2 regions of the Streptomyces sp. NPDC026377 genome follow, and region 2 is predicted to be linked to the other one. Evidence: predicted binding sites of a transcription regulator. Region 2 holds the regulator's gene; the other holds the start of a gene.
The links. The regulator HrcA, encoded in region 2, represses chaperone genes, less so after heat shock. The targets are predictions, from matches to a motif close to TTNGCACTCNGNNNNNCNGAGTGCNAA.

Region 1: the regulator HrcA is predicted to act here: its motif matches at 4,503-4,529, upstream of groL (chaperonin GroEL).

The regions. Positions count from the first base shown of each region.
Region 1 covers NZ_JBVHPV010000001.1:425,917-433,647, reverse strand. Annotated here, with positions in the region: gene ACZ4MU_RS01780 (alpha,alpha-trehalose-phosphate synthase (UDP-forming)) at 1-665, opposite strand, end outside; gene ACZ4MU_RS01775 (glucosyl-3-phosphoglycerate synthase) at 789-1,736, opposite strand; SAM riboswitch class I at 1,926-2,053, shown strand; gene thrC (threonine synthase) at 2,047-3,387, shown strand; gene ACZ4MU_RS01765 (MoaD/ThiS family protein) at 3,424-3,702, shown strand; gene ACZ4MU_RS01760 (cold-shock protein) at 4,112-4,315, shown strand; gene groL (chaperonin GroEL) at 4,659-6,284, shown strand; gene murQ (N-acetylmuramic acid 6-phosphate etherase) at 6,411-7,328, opposite strand; gene ACZ4MU_RS01745 (MurR/RpiR family transcriptional regulator) at 7,371-7,731, opposite strand, start outside.
Region 2 covers NZ_JBVHPV010000005.1:26,225-33,955, forward strand. Annotated here, with positions in the region: gene ACZ4MU_RS12740 (histidine triad nucleotide-binding protein) at 1-352, opposite strand, end outside; gene ACZ4MU_RS12745 (hypothetical protein) at 473-1,012, opposite strand; gene ACZ4MU_RS12750 (16S rRNA (uracil(1498)-N(3))-methyltransferase) at 1,105-1,857, opposite strand; gene ACZ4MU_RS12755 (nitronate monooxygenase) at 1,868-2,944, opposite strand; gene dnaJ (molecular chaperone DnaJ) at 3,177-4,313, opposite strand; gene hrcA (heat-inducible transcriptional repressor HrcA) at 4,314-5,330, opposite strand; gene ACZ4MU_RS12770 (MBL fold metallo-hydrolase) at 5,509-6,240, shown strand; gene ACZ4MU_RS12775 (DUF3097 domain-containing protein) at 6,288-7,106, shown strand; gene hemW (radical SAM family heme chaperone HemW) at 7,481-7,731, opposite strand, start outside.

The DNA of each region.
Region 1 (7,731 bases), on a different contig from region 2:
CCGACGACGTCCGCGCAGCAGCGGGTGAACGCGTCGGCCCAGCGGTGGGTGAGGAAGCCGAGCCGGTCCGCGCCGAGCATCCCCTTCAGGAGCTGCTCGGCCACGTCGTCCGGGAGCATCCGGAAGTACTCGGGGGGCGCCCAGGGGGTGTGCGAGAAGTGGCCGATGCGCAGGTCTGGGCGGAGTTCGCGGAGCATGCCGGGGACCAGGGCCAGGTGGTAGTCCTGGACGACCACGGCCGCCCCGTCCGCAGCCTCGTCCGCAAGCGCCTGAGCGAAGGCCCCGTTGTACGTCTCGTACGCGGCCCACTGGCGCCGGAACTCGGCGTCGAAGGCCGGTTCCAGCGGTGTCTGGTAGAGCATGTGGTGGACGAACCACAGCACCGAGTTGGCGATGCCGTTGTAGGCGTCGGTGTGGACGGCGGCGTCGATGTCCAGCATCCGTACGCCCGGCTCGCCCACCCCGCGCCGCACGGCCTCCCGGTCGCCGTCGCCGAGCGCGGAGCACACCCACAGGGTGTCCGCCTCGGCGCCGATGGCGGAGAGGCCCGAGACCAGGCCGCCGCCGCCGCGGCGGGGTGTGAGGGTTCCGTCGGGGTCGAGGGTGTACGAGACCGGGCCGCGGTTGGACGCGACGAGGATCTGGGCAGCACGCGCGGGGACCATGGAGACGAACCTAGCCCGAAGCGGAATGCCTCAAACGTGCGAACAGCGTCACAGGCCCCTTTCAGGGCGCGCCCCGCTCACGCCGTCCCGCTCGTACCGGTCCCCGCTCACGCCGTCCCCCGTTCACGCCGCGCGATGCACCGCGTACTCCGAGATCTCGCGCATGGGCGGCCGTTCCTCGGTGTCCACCGCGTAGGTGCGCGGGACGAAGCCCTCCTCGGCGCGCTCGAACTGGGTCAGCGAGGGGCGGACCAAGTGGGCCCGGGAGAGGCGCAGTTGGGCCGTGCGGTAGATCGCCGCGGCCATCCGGCCGAGCGCCTGGCCGTCCTGGTGGCGGTGTTTGCGCACACCCACGTCGACCTGCGCCAGCGCGTCGAGCCCCACGGTGTGCAGCGCGTCGACGAGCAGACCCAGCTCCACTCCGTAACCGACGGGGAACGGCAGCCGCTCCAGGAGGGAGCGCCGGGCCGCGTACTCGCCGCCCAGCGGCTGGACGAAACCGGCCAGCTGCGGCCAGTGCAGATTGAGCAGCGGCCGGGCCACCAGTTCGGTGACGCGACCGCCTTGACCTGGGGAGTCGCCGAACGGCCGGTCGTACATCGCCTTGACGAGGTCCACGTCCGGATCGGTCAGGAGCGGGCCGACGATTCCCGAGACGAAGCCGGGGTCGAAGTCCCGCAGGTCCGCGTCGATGAAGCAGACGATGTCACCCGTGGTGACCAGCAGGGAGCGCCACAGGACCTCGCCCTTGCCGGGCAGCGCCGGTATCCGGGGCAGGATCGCGTCCCGGCGCACCACCCGGGCGCCCGCGGCGGACGCGACCTCGGCCGTGCGGTCGGTGGAGCCGGAGTCGACCACCACCAGCTCGTCCACCAGCGGCACGGCGGCGGTCATCAGCTCGCGGCGGATCGCGGTCACGATCTGCCCGACCGTGGCCTCCTCGTCCAGCGCCGGCAGGACCACGCTGACCGTGGTGCCCGTGCGGCGCTTGGCGGCCGTGATCGCGTCCAGCGGGCGGTCGGCCGCCGACCAGGAACGCCTGCTCAGCCAGCGTTCCACCTCTTCCAGCACGATCGGTGACCCCTCTGTGAGTGACGGTGCGAGCGGCGGCGCGGGTGCCGCGTGTGATCCATCTCGCGGTTCGGACGACTATCTCAAGCGTCCGGGCCTTCGGTTACAGTCTTGAACAACGCGGACGGCCCTCGCATGTCGGGGTCGCCGCGCGGACAAATGCCCGGGTCCCTGGACCCGGTGCCACAGCGCTCATCCAGAGGGACTGAGGGAACGGCCCGTTGAAGTCCCGGCAACCCTCCTGCCGACCGCGAGGTCACGGTGGGGAAGGTGCCAATTCCGTCTCATGGCGAAATGCGCCATGGGGAAGATGAGGAGAAAGGGCCTCGCCATCATGGCTGTGCACACCGCCGACGTAGCTGCCACCACCACCGCTGCCACCGCAAACGCCGCCACCTCCGTGGATCTCGGTCCCGCCGTCGCGCTTTCCTGCCGGGAATGCGGCGAGCGGTTCGACCTCGGCCCGATCTTCGCCTGCGCCCTGTGTTTCGGGCCGCTCGAAGTCGCGTACGACCTTCCGGCCGGTGATCCCGAAGCGCTTCGCAAGCGGATCGAAGCGGGCCCCGACAACATCTGGCGCTATGCGCCGCTGCTGCCCGTTCCGGCCAATGTGGCTGAAAAGCCCAACCTGAATCCCGGATTCACCAAGCTCGTCAAGGCCGACAACCTCGCCCGCGAGCTGGGCGTCACCGGCGGTCTCTACGTCAAGGACGACTCCGGCAACCCGACGCACTCCTTCAAGGACCGCGTCGTCGCCATCGCCGTAGAGGCCGCCCGCGCCTTCGGCTTCACCACGCTCTCCTGCTCCTCCACCGGCAACCTGGCGGGCGCGGTCGGTGCCGCCGCCGCCCGGGCGGGCCTGCGCTCGTGCGTCTTCATCCCGCACGACCTGGAGCAGGGCAAGGTCGTCATGGCCGCCGTGTACGGCGGTGAGCTGGTCGGCATCGAGGGCACCTACGACGACGTCAACCGCTTCTGCTCGGAGCTCATCGGCGACCCGCTCGGCGAGGGCTGGGGCTTCGTCAACGTGAACCTGCGCCCGTACTACGGCGAGGGCTCCAAGACGCTGGCGTACGAGATCTGCGAGCAGCTCGGCTGGCGGCTGCCCGACCAGATCGTCGTGCCGATCGCCTCCGGCTCCCAGCTCACGAAGATCGACAAGGGGCTCCAGGAGCTGATCCGGCTGGGACTCGTGGAGGACCGGCCGTACAAGATCTTCGGCGCCCAGGCCGAGGGCTGCTCGCCGGTGTCCACCGCCTTCAAGGCGGGCCACGACGTGGTCCGCCCGCAGAAGCCGGACACCATCGCCAAGTCCCTCGCCATCGGCAACCCGGCGGACGGCCCGTACGTCCTGGACATCGCCCGGCGCACCGGCGGCGCGGTGGAGGACGTCAACGACGAGCAGGTCGTGGAAGCGATCAAGCTGCTCGCCCGGACCGAGGGCATCTTCGCCGAGACGGCGGGCGGCGTGACGGTCGGTGTCACCCGCAAGCTCATCGAGGGCGGGCTTCTGGACCCGGCTCTGACTACTGTCGTCCTCAACACGGGTGACGGCCTCAAGACCCTGGACGCGGTGGCGCCGACCACCGGCCCGTCCGCGACCATCCGCCCGAGCCTGGACGCGTTCCGCGACGCCGGCCTGGCCGGCTGACTCCACCCAGCTCCCAGACGGAAGGCAGGAAGCCCCATGAGCGTCAACGTCCGCATCCCCACCATCCTCCGTACGTACACCGGCGGCAAGGCCGAGGTCGCGGCCGAGGGTGCCACCCTCGCCGAGGTCATCGCCGACCTGGAGAAGAACCACGCGGGGATCGCCGCCCGGGTCCTGGACGACCAGGGCAAGCTGCGCCGGTTCGTCAACGTGTACGTCAACGACGACGACGTCCGCTTCGAGCAGGGGCTCGAGACGGCCACGCCGGACGGCGCCGGGGTCTCGATCATTCCCGCCGTGGCGGGCGGCTGCTGAGCTACTCGGCGTTACCTGAATTGCCCCCTCCGCAAGCTAAGCGGAGGGGGCAATTCAGTGTGGTTCAGCGCGGTACAGTGGGGAAGTCCCCGTCGCCGCGCATGCCACGCGCATATGAGAACGCGACGAACGGCCGTCGAGATGCAGTCAAAGTGTTCGAGCATATTGCTCCCTAAGTGCGCTTTGCCCGGCCCGACTTGCCCCGTAATGCTGGAATAGGCGGCATTCCGCTCCCGGTCCGTGCCCGGAATTCTCGTCCGACTGACCTGTTGCAGAGGGCAGTTGGGCAGATACATTCAGCCGCGGTCGACGCGTTCCGGCGCACACCCTCTCCTGTCGGAGGGTGGAGATCTGACCCGGGTCCGCGAAGTGCGGTCCCGTGCAAGGGCCAGTAATAGGGGAGTTAGGCATGGCTCAGGGCACCGTCAAGTGGTTCAACGCGGAGAAGGGGTACGGCTTCATCGCGGTCGACGGTGGTGCGGATGTTTTCGTCCACTACAGCGCGATCCAGATGGACGGGTACCGCACCCTTGAAGAAGGTCAGCGAGTCGAGTTCGAGATCTCGCAGGGCCAGAAGGGTCCGCAGGCGGACATGGTCAAGCTCGCCGTCTGATCTCGGCGCGATCGGCCACCGACGCACACAGGCCCGTGGGGCCCGCATCCTCTGTAAATGGATGCGGGCCCCACGTGTGCGTCCGGGCCCGGCCGGTGGCCCGGCCCCCGGCGCCCGGGTGTCCGGGACCGGGCCGCGAGGGTGGGACGGCCTTGCACTCTCCGGGGTCGAGTGCTAATCATTGGCGTTAGCACTCTCCGAGTGAGAGTGACAGAACTTGGATCGGGTCAGTGAGGCCCGCGGACCGGGTGGGGCAAGGAACCACAAGGGTCGCGAGCCGTCCGTCGCGGGCACCGGCGCGGTCCACGAAGAACGCCACCCCTGTCCGGGAGGACCACTTCACATGGCCAAGATCATCGCGTTCGACGAGGAGGCACGGCGCGGTCTCGAGCGCGGGATGAACCAGCTCGCCGACGCCGTCAAGGTCACCCTTGGCCCCAAGGGCCGCAACGTCGTCCTCGAGAAGAAGTGGGGCGCCCCCACGATCACCAACGATGGTGTTTCCATCGCCAAGGAGATCGAGCTCGAGGACCCGTACGAGAAGATCGGCGCCGAGCTGGTCAAGGAAGTCGCCAAGAAGACGGACGACGTCGCCGGTGACGGTACGACCACCGCGACCGTCCTCGCCCAGGCGCTCGTGCGCGAGGGTCTGCGCAACGTGGCCGCGGGTGCCAACCCGATGGCCCTGAAGCGCGGCATCGAGAAGGCCGTCGAGGCCGTCTCCGGTGCGCTCCTGGAGCAGGCCAAGGATGTCGAGACCAAGGAGCAGATCGCTTCGACGGCCTCCATCTCCGCCGCCGACACCCAGATCGGCGAGCTCATCGCCGAGGCGATGGACAAGGTCGGCAAGGAAGGCGTCATCACGGTCGAGGAGTCCCAGACCTTCGGTCTGGAGCTCGAGCTCACCGAGGGCATGCGCTTCGACAAGGGCTACATCTCGGCGTACTTCGCGACCGACATGGAGCGCATGGAAGCCGCGCTCGACGACCCGTACATCCTGATCGTCAACTCGAAGATCGGCTCGGTCAAGGACCTGCTGCCGCTCCTCGAGAAGGTCATGCAGTCGGGCAAGCCGCTCCTGATCATCGCCGAGGACGTCGAGGGCGAGGCCCTGTCGACCCTGGTCGTGAACAAGATCCGCGGCACCTTCAAGTCCGTCGCCGTCAAGGCCCCGGGCTTCGGCGACCGCCGCAAGGCCATGCTCAACGACATCGCCATCCTCACCGGCGGCACGGTCATCTCCGAGGAGGTCGGCCTCAAGCTGGAGAACGCGGGCCTCGACCTGCTCGGCCGCGCCCGCAAGGTCGTCATCACCAAGGACGAGACCACCATCGTCGACGGTGCCGGTGACAGCGAGCAGGTCGCCGGTCGCGTGAACCAGATCCGCGCCGAGATCGAGAACTCGGACTCGGACTACGACCGCGAGAAGCTCCAGGAGCGTCTGGCGAAGCTGGCCGGCGGCGTGGCCGTCATCAAGGCCGGCGCCGCCACCGAGGTGGAGCTCAAGGAGCGCAAGCACCGCATCGAGGACGCCGTGCGCAACGCCAAGGCGGCCGTCGAGGAGGGCATCGTCGCGGGCGGTGGCGTGGCCCTGCTCCAGGCCTCCTCGGTCTTCGAGAAGCTGGACCTGTCGGGTGACGAGCTGACCGGCGCCAACGCCGTGAAGCTCGCCCTGGAGGCCCCGCTGAAGCAGATCGCCGTCAACGGTGGTCTCGAGGGTGGCGTCATCGTCGAGAAGGTCCGCAACCTGCCCGTCGGCCACGGTCTGAACGCCGCGACCGGTGAGTACGTGGACATGATCGCCGAGGGCATCATCGACCCGGCGAAGGTCACGCGCTCCGCGCTGCAGAACGCCGCGTCGATCGCCGCGCTGTTCCTCACCACCGAGGCCGTCATCGCCGACAAGCCGGAGAAGGCCGCCGCGGGCGGCGCTCCGGGCGGCATGCCGGGCGGTGACATGGACTTCTGATCCTCCCTGGAGGATCGGCAGGCCCGATTGCGTACGGAGGGCGGCACCCCACTGGGGGTGCCGCCCTTCGGCGTTCGCGGATACCGGCGGACAACCGGCCGGCCGGCGGCGGCGACCGGCGGCCCGCTACGGCAGAGCGGCCCGCAGCCGGCCCCGGGTCTCGGCCAGGCGCCGGGTCGCCGCCGCCGCGTCCAGGTCCGCGAGCAGCATCAGGATCGCCGTCTTCACCTCGCCGTCCGCCGCCTTCAGGGCCGCCTCGATCCGGTCGTCGGGCGCCTGCGTGGCCAGGGCGACGATGCGGTGGGAGCGGGCGCGCAGCTTCTCGTTGGAGGCGCGGACGTCCACCATCAGGTTCCCGTACGTCTTGCCCAGCCGGATCATCGTGATCGTCGAGATCATGTTGAGGACGAGCTTCTGGGCAGTGCCGGACTTCAGCCGGGTCGAGCCGGTCAGCAGCTCCGGGCCCACCACGACCTCGATGCGGTGCTCGGCGGCGGCGGCCAGCGCCGACCCGGCGTTGCAGGCCAGGCCGATGGTGAGGGCCCCGCGCGCCCGGGCGTGTTCGACGGCGCCCACCGCGTACGGGGTGCGGCCGGAGGCGGAGACGCCGACGACCGTGTCGAGCGCGGTCAGGGCGAGCCCGTCCAGATCGGCGGCCGCCAGCTCCCGGGAGTCCTCGGCGCCCTCGACGGAGGAGGCGAGGGCCGCATGGCCGCCCGCGATCAGCCCGACGACCTGGGAGGGGTCGGTGTTGAAGGTCGGCGGGCACTCGCTGGCGTCCAGTACGCCGAGCCGCCCGGCGGTGCCCGCGCCCGCGTACACCAGCCGCCCGCCCCGGCCCATCCGCTCGGCGGTGGCGTCGATGGCGGCGGCGATGCGCGGGAGCTGGGCGGCGACGGCGGCGGGGACCGTGGCGTCCTCGCCGTTCATGAGGCGGGCGATCTCGGCGGTCGGCAGCCGGTCGATGTCGGCGAGCTCGGGCCGGAACGCCTCGGTGGTCAGGGCGGCCAGCTGGGCGCGGAGTTCCAGTTGCGTGGAAGTCATGGCGGCGCTGCTCTTTCGTGACGTGTGCGGGGGCACCCGGGGTCAGCGGGTGCGCGGGTTGTGGCGGTGGGCGAGCGCCTCGTAGGAGGCGGCGAGCGCGGGGGCCGCCGTCTCGTACGTGCGCTGGGCGACACCGATGAACAGGCAGTCCACGACGAGGAGTTGGCTGGTGCGCGAGGACATCGCGGCCGGGCGCAGCTCGCTCTCGCGGGCGGTGGAGGTGGTCAGTATGTGGTCGGCGTACTGGGAGACCGGGCCGTCGGGGCGGCCGGTGACGGCGATGGTGGTGGCGCCCCGGTCGAAGGCGACGCGCAGCGGCTCGATGACGTCGCCGGTCGAGCCGGAGTGGGTGATGGCGACGGCCGCGTCCCCCGCGCGCAACTGCACGGCGTTGGTCACGGCG
Region 2 (7,731 bases):
GCGGCCACTGCAGGCCGCGCCCGCCCAGCACATGGGCGTGGGCGTGGAAGACGGTCTGGCCCGCGCCGGTGCCGGTGTTGAAGACGATCCGGTACCCGCTGGTGTCGATCCCCTCGGCGACGGCGATCTCCCCGGCCTCGCGCAGCAGGTCGGCGGCGACCGCCGGCTCGGCGGCGGCGAGGGAGGCCGCGTCGGGGTGGTGGACGCGCGGGATGACCAGGACGTGCGTGGGCGCCTGGGGGTTGATGTCGCGAAACGCCACGACGGTCGCGGTCTCCCGGACGACGGTCGCCGGGACGTCCCCCGAGACGATCTTGCAGAACAGGCAGTCCGCCTGCGGCTCTCCGGCCACGGTCCTGGGCTCCTCGGTCGCGGTGGGACAAGGGGAAACGGGTGGGCACAATCGATCAGTCAGCAGCATGCTACTGACGTCTGCCCGCCGATCCCCACGCGCCCCGGTCCCGCCGGGCCGTCATTTGCCCTGGAACGTCTCCGTCACGGTCACCGTGACCGTCACCGTCGGGCGGCCGCCCGGCTTGCCCGGCTTCCCCGGGGGCCTCGGCGTGCTCCGGTTCGGCGGCGGCGCGTTGCAGTCGCCCAGGACGCTCGCGCGGAAGACCGTGCGGTCCGCGACCTTCGCCGTCAGATCGCCCCGGACACAGCGGTCCTCGCGCTCCTCCGTCACCTTGCCGGTGACGCTGATCTTCTTGTTGTCGTCGGTGCGGCCCCGGCAGTCGACCGTGGCGACCGTACGGGTCGAACCGGCCGACGGCGTACGGGTCGACGAGCCGCCGTCGACCTTCGCGGTGCAGGTCAGATACCGCACCTTGAAGCCCTCGTGCTCCAGCTTGCTCGTCGCGACCTTGTCGGTGGTCACCGAGACGGTGACCGAGCTCATGCCGCCGACCGGGTCGCAGGCCGCGGCCCCGGCCGCCGCCGAGGCGACCAGGCCGAGCGCGGCGAGCGCGCGCCGGTGCCGCAGCGGCCACGTGACGTATCTCCTTGCCCCCATACGCGCCAGCGTCCCACCCCCGCGCCGGACGCGGTAGACGGCTTTACGACGCGGGGCGGAGGCCGGCCGGGGGCCGGCCTCCGCCCGCGGCCTCACGACCAGCGGCCGGTGCGTCCCATCAGCAGCGCCGCCGCGGCCGTACCCGCCGTGGAGGTGCGCAGCACGCTCGGACCGAGCAGATACGGCCGGGCGCCCGCCTCCGCGAAGAGGGCCAGCTCCTCCGGCGACACGCCCCCTTCGGGGCCCACGACCAGGACGATCTCGCCCCGGACGGGCAGCTCGGCCGTGGCCAGCGGCTCGCTCGGGACGTCGCTGCCCTCGTGCAGCACGGCGGCGAAATCAGCCGTGGCCAAAAACGCGGCAACCTGCTTGGTCGTCATCGCGTCCCGTACCTCCGGGAACCGCACCCGGCGCGACTGCTTGCCCGACTCGCGGGCCGTGGCGCGCCACTTGGCGAGGGACTTGGCGCCCCGGTCGCCCTTCCACTGCGTGATGCAGCGCGAGGCCTGCCACGGCACCACGGCGTCGACGCCCACCTCGGTCATCGTCTCGACCGCGACCTCGCCCCGGTCGCCCTTGGGCAGCGCCTGGACGACGGTGATGCGCGGCTGCGGCTCCGGCTCGTCCGTCAGCGAGTCGAGCTGGACGATCAGCCGGTCCTTGCCCTCGGTCTCCAGGACCACGCAGTCCGCCCAGGTGCCCGACCCGTCGGTGAGGACGACGTCCTCACCGGGCTTGAGCCGCTTCACGGAGACGGCGTGCCGCCCCTCGGGGCCGTCCAGGACGTACCGGCCGCCCGGCCCGGACTCGTGGAAACGCTCGACGACGAAGACCGGGGCGGTCATGACGTACTCCTCATGTGTTTCGGTTTCTCGACGCGGCGGCCACCGCTGCCAGCGCCGCGTCCATCTCGGCCGCCAGGACCTCCACCAGCTCTCCGGCGGGCAGCGCCCGCGCCAGCCGGTGCCCCTGGCCCGCCCACAGCGCCATGCCCTGGGCGTCGCCGGCCGCCGCGGCGGCCCGCCGCAGCCCGGCGGTGATCTGGTGCACCTGGGGATAGGCGGCCGGGGCGTACGGCCCGTGCTCGCGCATGAAGCGGTTGACCAGGCCACGAGCCGGGCGTCCGGAGAACGCCCGGGTCAGCTCCGTACGGACGAAGAGGGGGTTGGTCAGGGCCTGCTTGTGCAGGGCGTGCGCGCCGGACTCGGGGCAGGCCAGGAACGCCGTGCCGAGCTGCGCCGCGTCCGCGCCCGCCGCGAGCACCGCCGCGATCTGGGCTCCGCGCATCAGGCCGCCCGCCGCGACGATCGGCAGCGTCACGCTCTCGCGGACCTGGGTGATCAGCGTCAGCAGCCCGAGCCCGGAGCCGTCGGTCTGCGGGTCGTCGCGGTGCGTCGACTGGTGGCCGCCGGCCTCGGTCCCCTGGACGCACACGGCATCGGCCCCGGCGACCTGCGCGGCCAGCGCCTCGTCGGGGGTGGTCACGGTGACGACGGTGTACGTGCCGAGGGCGGCGAAGGCGGCGAGCACCTCGCGCTCGGGGCAGCCGAAGGTGAACGAGACGGCCGCGACCGGGTCCTCGCGCAGGATCGCCAGCTTGGCCTCGTAGCCGTCGTCGCCGCCGGAATCTGCGTCGCCCAGCGGTGTCCCGTACCAGGTGGCCTCGCCCGCGAGCTGGTTGCGGTACACCTCGACGACGGCCGGGTCGGTGTGCGGCGGCTGCGGCATGAACAGGTTGACCCCGAAGGGGCGCCCGGTGAGCCCGCGCAGCTGCTTGATCTCCTGGTACATGCCGTCGGCCGTCTTGTACCCGGCGGCCAGGAACCCGAGTCCGCCGGCCTCGCAGACCGCGGCGGCCAGGCCGGGGGCGGAGACGCCACCGGCCATGGGAGCCTGCACGATCGGATACCGGCAGAGATCGGTCAAAGCCATGCCCGCATCGTGCCACGGGTGCGCTCGGGCACCGAATCGCCCGTCCCGCCGTGGGCTGGGCCCCGCCCCCGTGGCCTGCGGCCGTCCTGGGCTCCGCCCCGGGTCCGGACTTCCGCCTGCGGACCGTGCGGGGTTGCTCGCGTGGTTCCCCGCGCCCCTGACTACCTGGGGACGCGGGGAACCACGCGAGCGACCGACCGCACAGCCGCAGACGAACAACCGGTCCCAACGGTCACCGACCGTTGAACGCGTCCTTCAACCGGGAGAACAGCCCCTGCTGGCCGGGCTGGAACTGGCCCGTGGGGCGCTCCTCGCCGCGCAGCTTCGCGAGCTGGCGCAGCAGATCCTCCTGCTGCGGGTCCAGCTTGGTCGGCGTGGTGACCTCGACGTGGACGATCAGGTCGCCCCGGCCGCCGCCGCGCAGATGCGTCACACCGCGCGCGTGCAGCGGGATGGACTGGCCCGACTGGGTGCCCGGGCGGATGTCCACCTCCTCCATGCCGTCCAGCGTCTGCAGCGGCACCTTGGTGCCGAGCGACGCCGCCGTCATGGGGATCGTCACCGTGCAGTGCAGATCGTCGCCGCGGCGCTGGAAGACGTCGTGGTTGAGCTCGTGGATCTCCACGTACAGATCACCGGCGGGGCCGCCGCCGGGGCCGACCTCGCCCTCGCCCGCGAGCTGGATCCGGGTGCCGTTGTCGACACCGGCCGGGATCTTGACCGTGAGCGTGCGGCGCGAGCGGATGCGGCCGTCGCCGGCGCACTCCGGGCACGGCGTGGGCACGACGGTCCCGAAGCCCTGGCACTGGGGGCAGGGGCGGGAGGTCATGACCTGGCCGAGGAAGGAGCGGGTGACCTGGGAGACCTCGCCGCGGCCGCGGCACATGTCACACGTCTGCGCCGAGGTGCCGGGAGCGGCGCCCTCGCCGGAGCAGGTCGTACAGACGACCGCCGTGTCGACCTGGATCTCCTTGGTCGTACCGAAGGCCGCCTCGTTGAGGTCGATCTCCAGCCGGATCATGGCGTCCTGGCCGCGACGGGTGCGCGAACGGGGGCCGCGCTGCGCCGCGTTGCCGAAGAACGCGTCCATGATGTCCGAGAAGTTCCCGAAGCCGCCCGCGCCGAAGCCACCGGCGCCACCACCGCCGGAGGACGACAGGGGGTCGCCTCCGAGGTCGTAGACCTGCTTCTTCTGCGGGTCCGAGAGGACCTCGTAGGCGGCGTTGATCTCCTTGAAGCGCTCCTGCGTCTTCGGGTCCGGATTCACGTCCGGGTGGAGTTCACGCGCCAGGCGCCGGAACGCCTTCTTGATCTCGTCCTGCGATGCGTCGCGGCGTACGCCCAGTACGGCGTAGTAGTCCGTGGCCACTTACGACTCCGCCAGGATCTGTCCGACGTAACGTGCCACTGCGCGTACCGCTCCCATCGTTCCGGGGTAATCCATGCGGGTCGGTCCGACCACGCCGAGTTTCGCGACGGCTTCGCCGCCCGAACCGTAGCCGACCGAGACGACGGACGTGGAGTTCAGCCCTTCGTGGGCGTTCTCATGCCCGATTCGTACGGTCATGCCCGATTCTTTGGCCTCGCCGAGCAGCTTGAGGAGCACGACCTGCTCCTCCAGCGCCTCCAGCACCGGCCGAATGGTCAGGGGGAAGTCGTGTCCGAAGCGGGTGAGATTGGCGGTGCCGCCGATCATCAGCCGTTCCTCGGTCTCCTCCACCAGGGTTTCGAGCAGGGTGGCGAGCACCGTCGAAACGGTTCCTCGGTCCTCCGGCTCGAAGGATTCGGGGAGATCCTGCACCAGCTGCGGGACGTCCGCGAAGCGGCGCCCCACCACCCGGCTGTTGAGCCGGGCCCGCAGATCCGCCAGCGAGGTCTCGCCGAACGGCGCCGGACAGTCGACCATCCGCTGCTCGACCCGTCCGGTGTCCGTGATGAGCACCAGCATCAGCCGGGCCGGGGCCAGCGACAGCAGCTCCACGTGCCGCACGGTGGACCGTGTCAGCGACGGGTACTGCACCACGGCGACCTGCCGGGTCAGCTGCGCGAGCAGCCGGACCGTGCGCGCCACCACGTCGTCGAGGTCGACGGCGCCGTCCAGGAAGTTCTGGATGGCTCGCCGCTCCGGCGACGACAGCGGCTTGACGCCCGCGAGGCGGTCGACGAAGAGCCGGTAGCCCTTGTCCGTGGGGATACGGCCCGCGCTGGTGTGGGGCTGGGCGATGAAGCCCTCCTCCTCCAGCACGGCCATGTCGTTGCGCACGGTCGCCGGCGAGACGCCCAGCTTGTGCCGCTCGGTCAGGGCCTTCGAGCCCACCGGCTCCTCGGTCCCGACGTAGTCCTGGACGATCGCGCGCAGGACTTCGAGTCTGCGTTCACTGAGCACCGCGCACACCTCCAGCTGTCGTCCCTGGCCGCTCGGCCCTGGCACTCTGCGCGTTCGAGTGCCAGCGATCCCCGGCCAGTGTACGGCCGACCGGTACACCCCTAGCAAGGGCGGCCGCCCGTGACGCTCGCGGCGCGCTCGAACGCCCCGCCCCGGCCGCCCGGGATAGCGTCGTGTCATGGACGTCCCCTGGGAAGAGTTCGGCTGGGAGCGGCTGGGCGACGGCGTGGGCCGCCGCAGGCTGCCGGGGTGGGACGCGACGGTGGGCCTGGTCGCGGGCGAGGACGCCGTCCTGCTGTACGACACGGGCTCGACCCTGCGCGAGGGCGCCGAGCTGCGCGCCCAGGCGCAGGCGCTGCTCGGGCGCCGGGTGACGCATATCGCACTGAGCCATCCGCACTTCGACCATGTGCTGGGCACGGCCGCGTTCTCGGGGGCCCAGGTGTACGGCGCGGTCGGGATCGACCGGGTCCTGGACGGGGACGCCCTGCGGACCGACGCCGTCACCCACGGGGTCCCGCCCGCGCAGGCCGCCGAGGCGGCTGACCTGCTGGTGCGCCCACACAACTTCGTGACGGGCGAGTGGACGCTGGAGCTGGGCGGGCGGCAGGTGCTGCTGGCCAACGTGGGCCCCGGCCACACCGGCCACGACCTGGCCCTGCTGGTCCCCGCCTCGCCGGGCGTGCCCGGCTCGCCCGAGATCGTCTTCTGCGGTGACCTGGTCGAGGAGTCCGGCGAGCCGCAGGCCGGGCCGGACGCGGTCCGCACCCGCTGGCCCGCCGCCCTCGACCGGCTGCTCGCCCTGGGCGGCGAGGACGCGGTGTACGTGCCGGGGCACGGGGCGGTGGTGGACGCGGCGTTCGTCCGGGCGCAGCGGGTCGGGCTCGCCGAGGAATTCGGCGTGTCATAACGGCGTACACCCATATGGGCACATGATCCACCCGTATTCTCATCGGAATGCGCAGCTACAGCCCGGACCTGACTCCGCCCTGGAAGAAGGGGACCCCGGCTCCCGAGGTGCCCGCCGAGCTCGACCTGGTCGTCGAGGAGGTGACGACCGGGTTCTGCGGGGCGGTGCTCCGCTGCGAGGCGGGGACGGTGACCCTGGAGGACCGCTTCGGCAAGCAGCGGGTGTTCCCGCTGGCGGCCCGGGGGTTCCTGCTGGAGGGCAAGGTGGTCACGCTGGTACGCCCGCCGGCGCCCACGCCCTCGCGCCCGGCGCGCACCGCCTCGGGCTCCGTGGCGGTGCCGGGGGCGCGGGCGCGGGTGGCGCGCGCGGGGCGCATCTACGTCGAGGGGCGCCACGACGCGGAGCTGGTGGAGAAGGTGTGGGGGGACGACCTGCGCATCGAGGGGGTCGTCGTCGAGTACCTGTCGGGTATCGACGACCTGCCCGCGATCGTCGCGGACTTCGCACCCGGCCCCGACGCGCGCCTCGGCGTCCTGGTCGACCACCTGGTCCCCGGCTCCAAGGAGTCCCGGATCGCCTCGGCGGTCACGGGCGAGCACGTGCTGGTGGCCGGGCACCCCTACATCGACGTGTGGGAGGCGGTGAAGCCGGCGGCCGTGGGGATCGCGGGGTGGCCGGTGGTGCCGCGGGGGGAGGACTGGAAGACGGGGGTGTGCCGGGCGCTGGGGTGGCCGGGGAACACCGGGGCGGCGTGGCAGCGGATTCTCTCCGGGGTGCGGAGTTATCGGGATCTGGAGCCGGAGTTGCTGGGGCGGGTGGAGGAACTGATCGACTTCGTGACGTCCCCCACCCCGCCCCTCCCCTAAACCCTCCGGGGGCAGGGCTCCGCCCCGAGCCCTGTTCCGCAGTGCCGGCCCGCGCCCCGGCGGGGGCCGCTCGCGCAGTTCCCCGCGCCCCTTTCGGGCCGGGGATTCGCCTGCGGACCGTGCTGGGTTGCTCGCGCAGTTCCCCGCGCCCCTGAAGATGCCGCTGCGCGGCAATCCCCTGGGCGCCCCGAAGGGGCGCATCCCAGGGGCGCGGGGAACTGCGCGGCCAGCCCACCACCGGCCCGCAGCCAAAATCCAAGGCCCGAAGGGGCGCGGGGAACTGCGCGAGCGGCCGCCACCCACCCGCCGCCGGGGCCGGGCAGGGCCGGGACCGGGGCCGGGCAGGGCCGGGACCGGGGCCGGGCAGGGCCGGGTCAGTCCACCAGGTTCCGCACCACCCCGTCCGCCAACAACCTCCCCCGCAACGTCAGCACCGCCCGCCCCTCCCCGTACGGCCCGGCCTCAAGCAGCCCGTCCGACAGGGCGCGGCGCGACGCCGCGAGACCCGCCGGGCGCAGCAGCGACAGCTCGCAGCCCTCCCGCAGCCGCAGCTCCAGCAGGATGCGCTCCACCCGGCGATCCTCCGCCGAAAGGACCTCCCGCCCCGCCCCCGGCGTACGCCCCT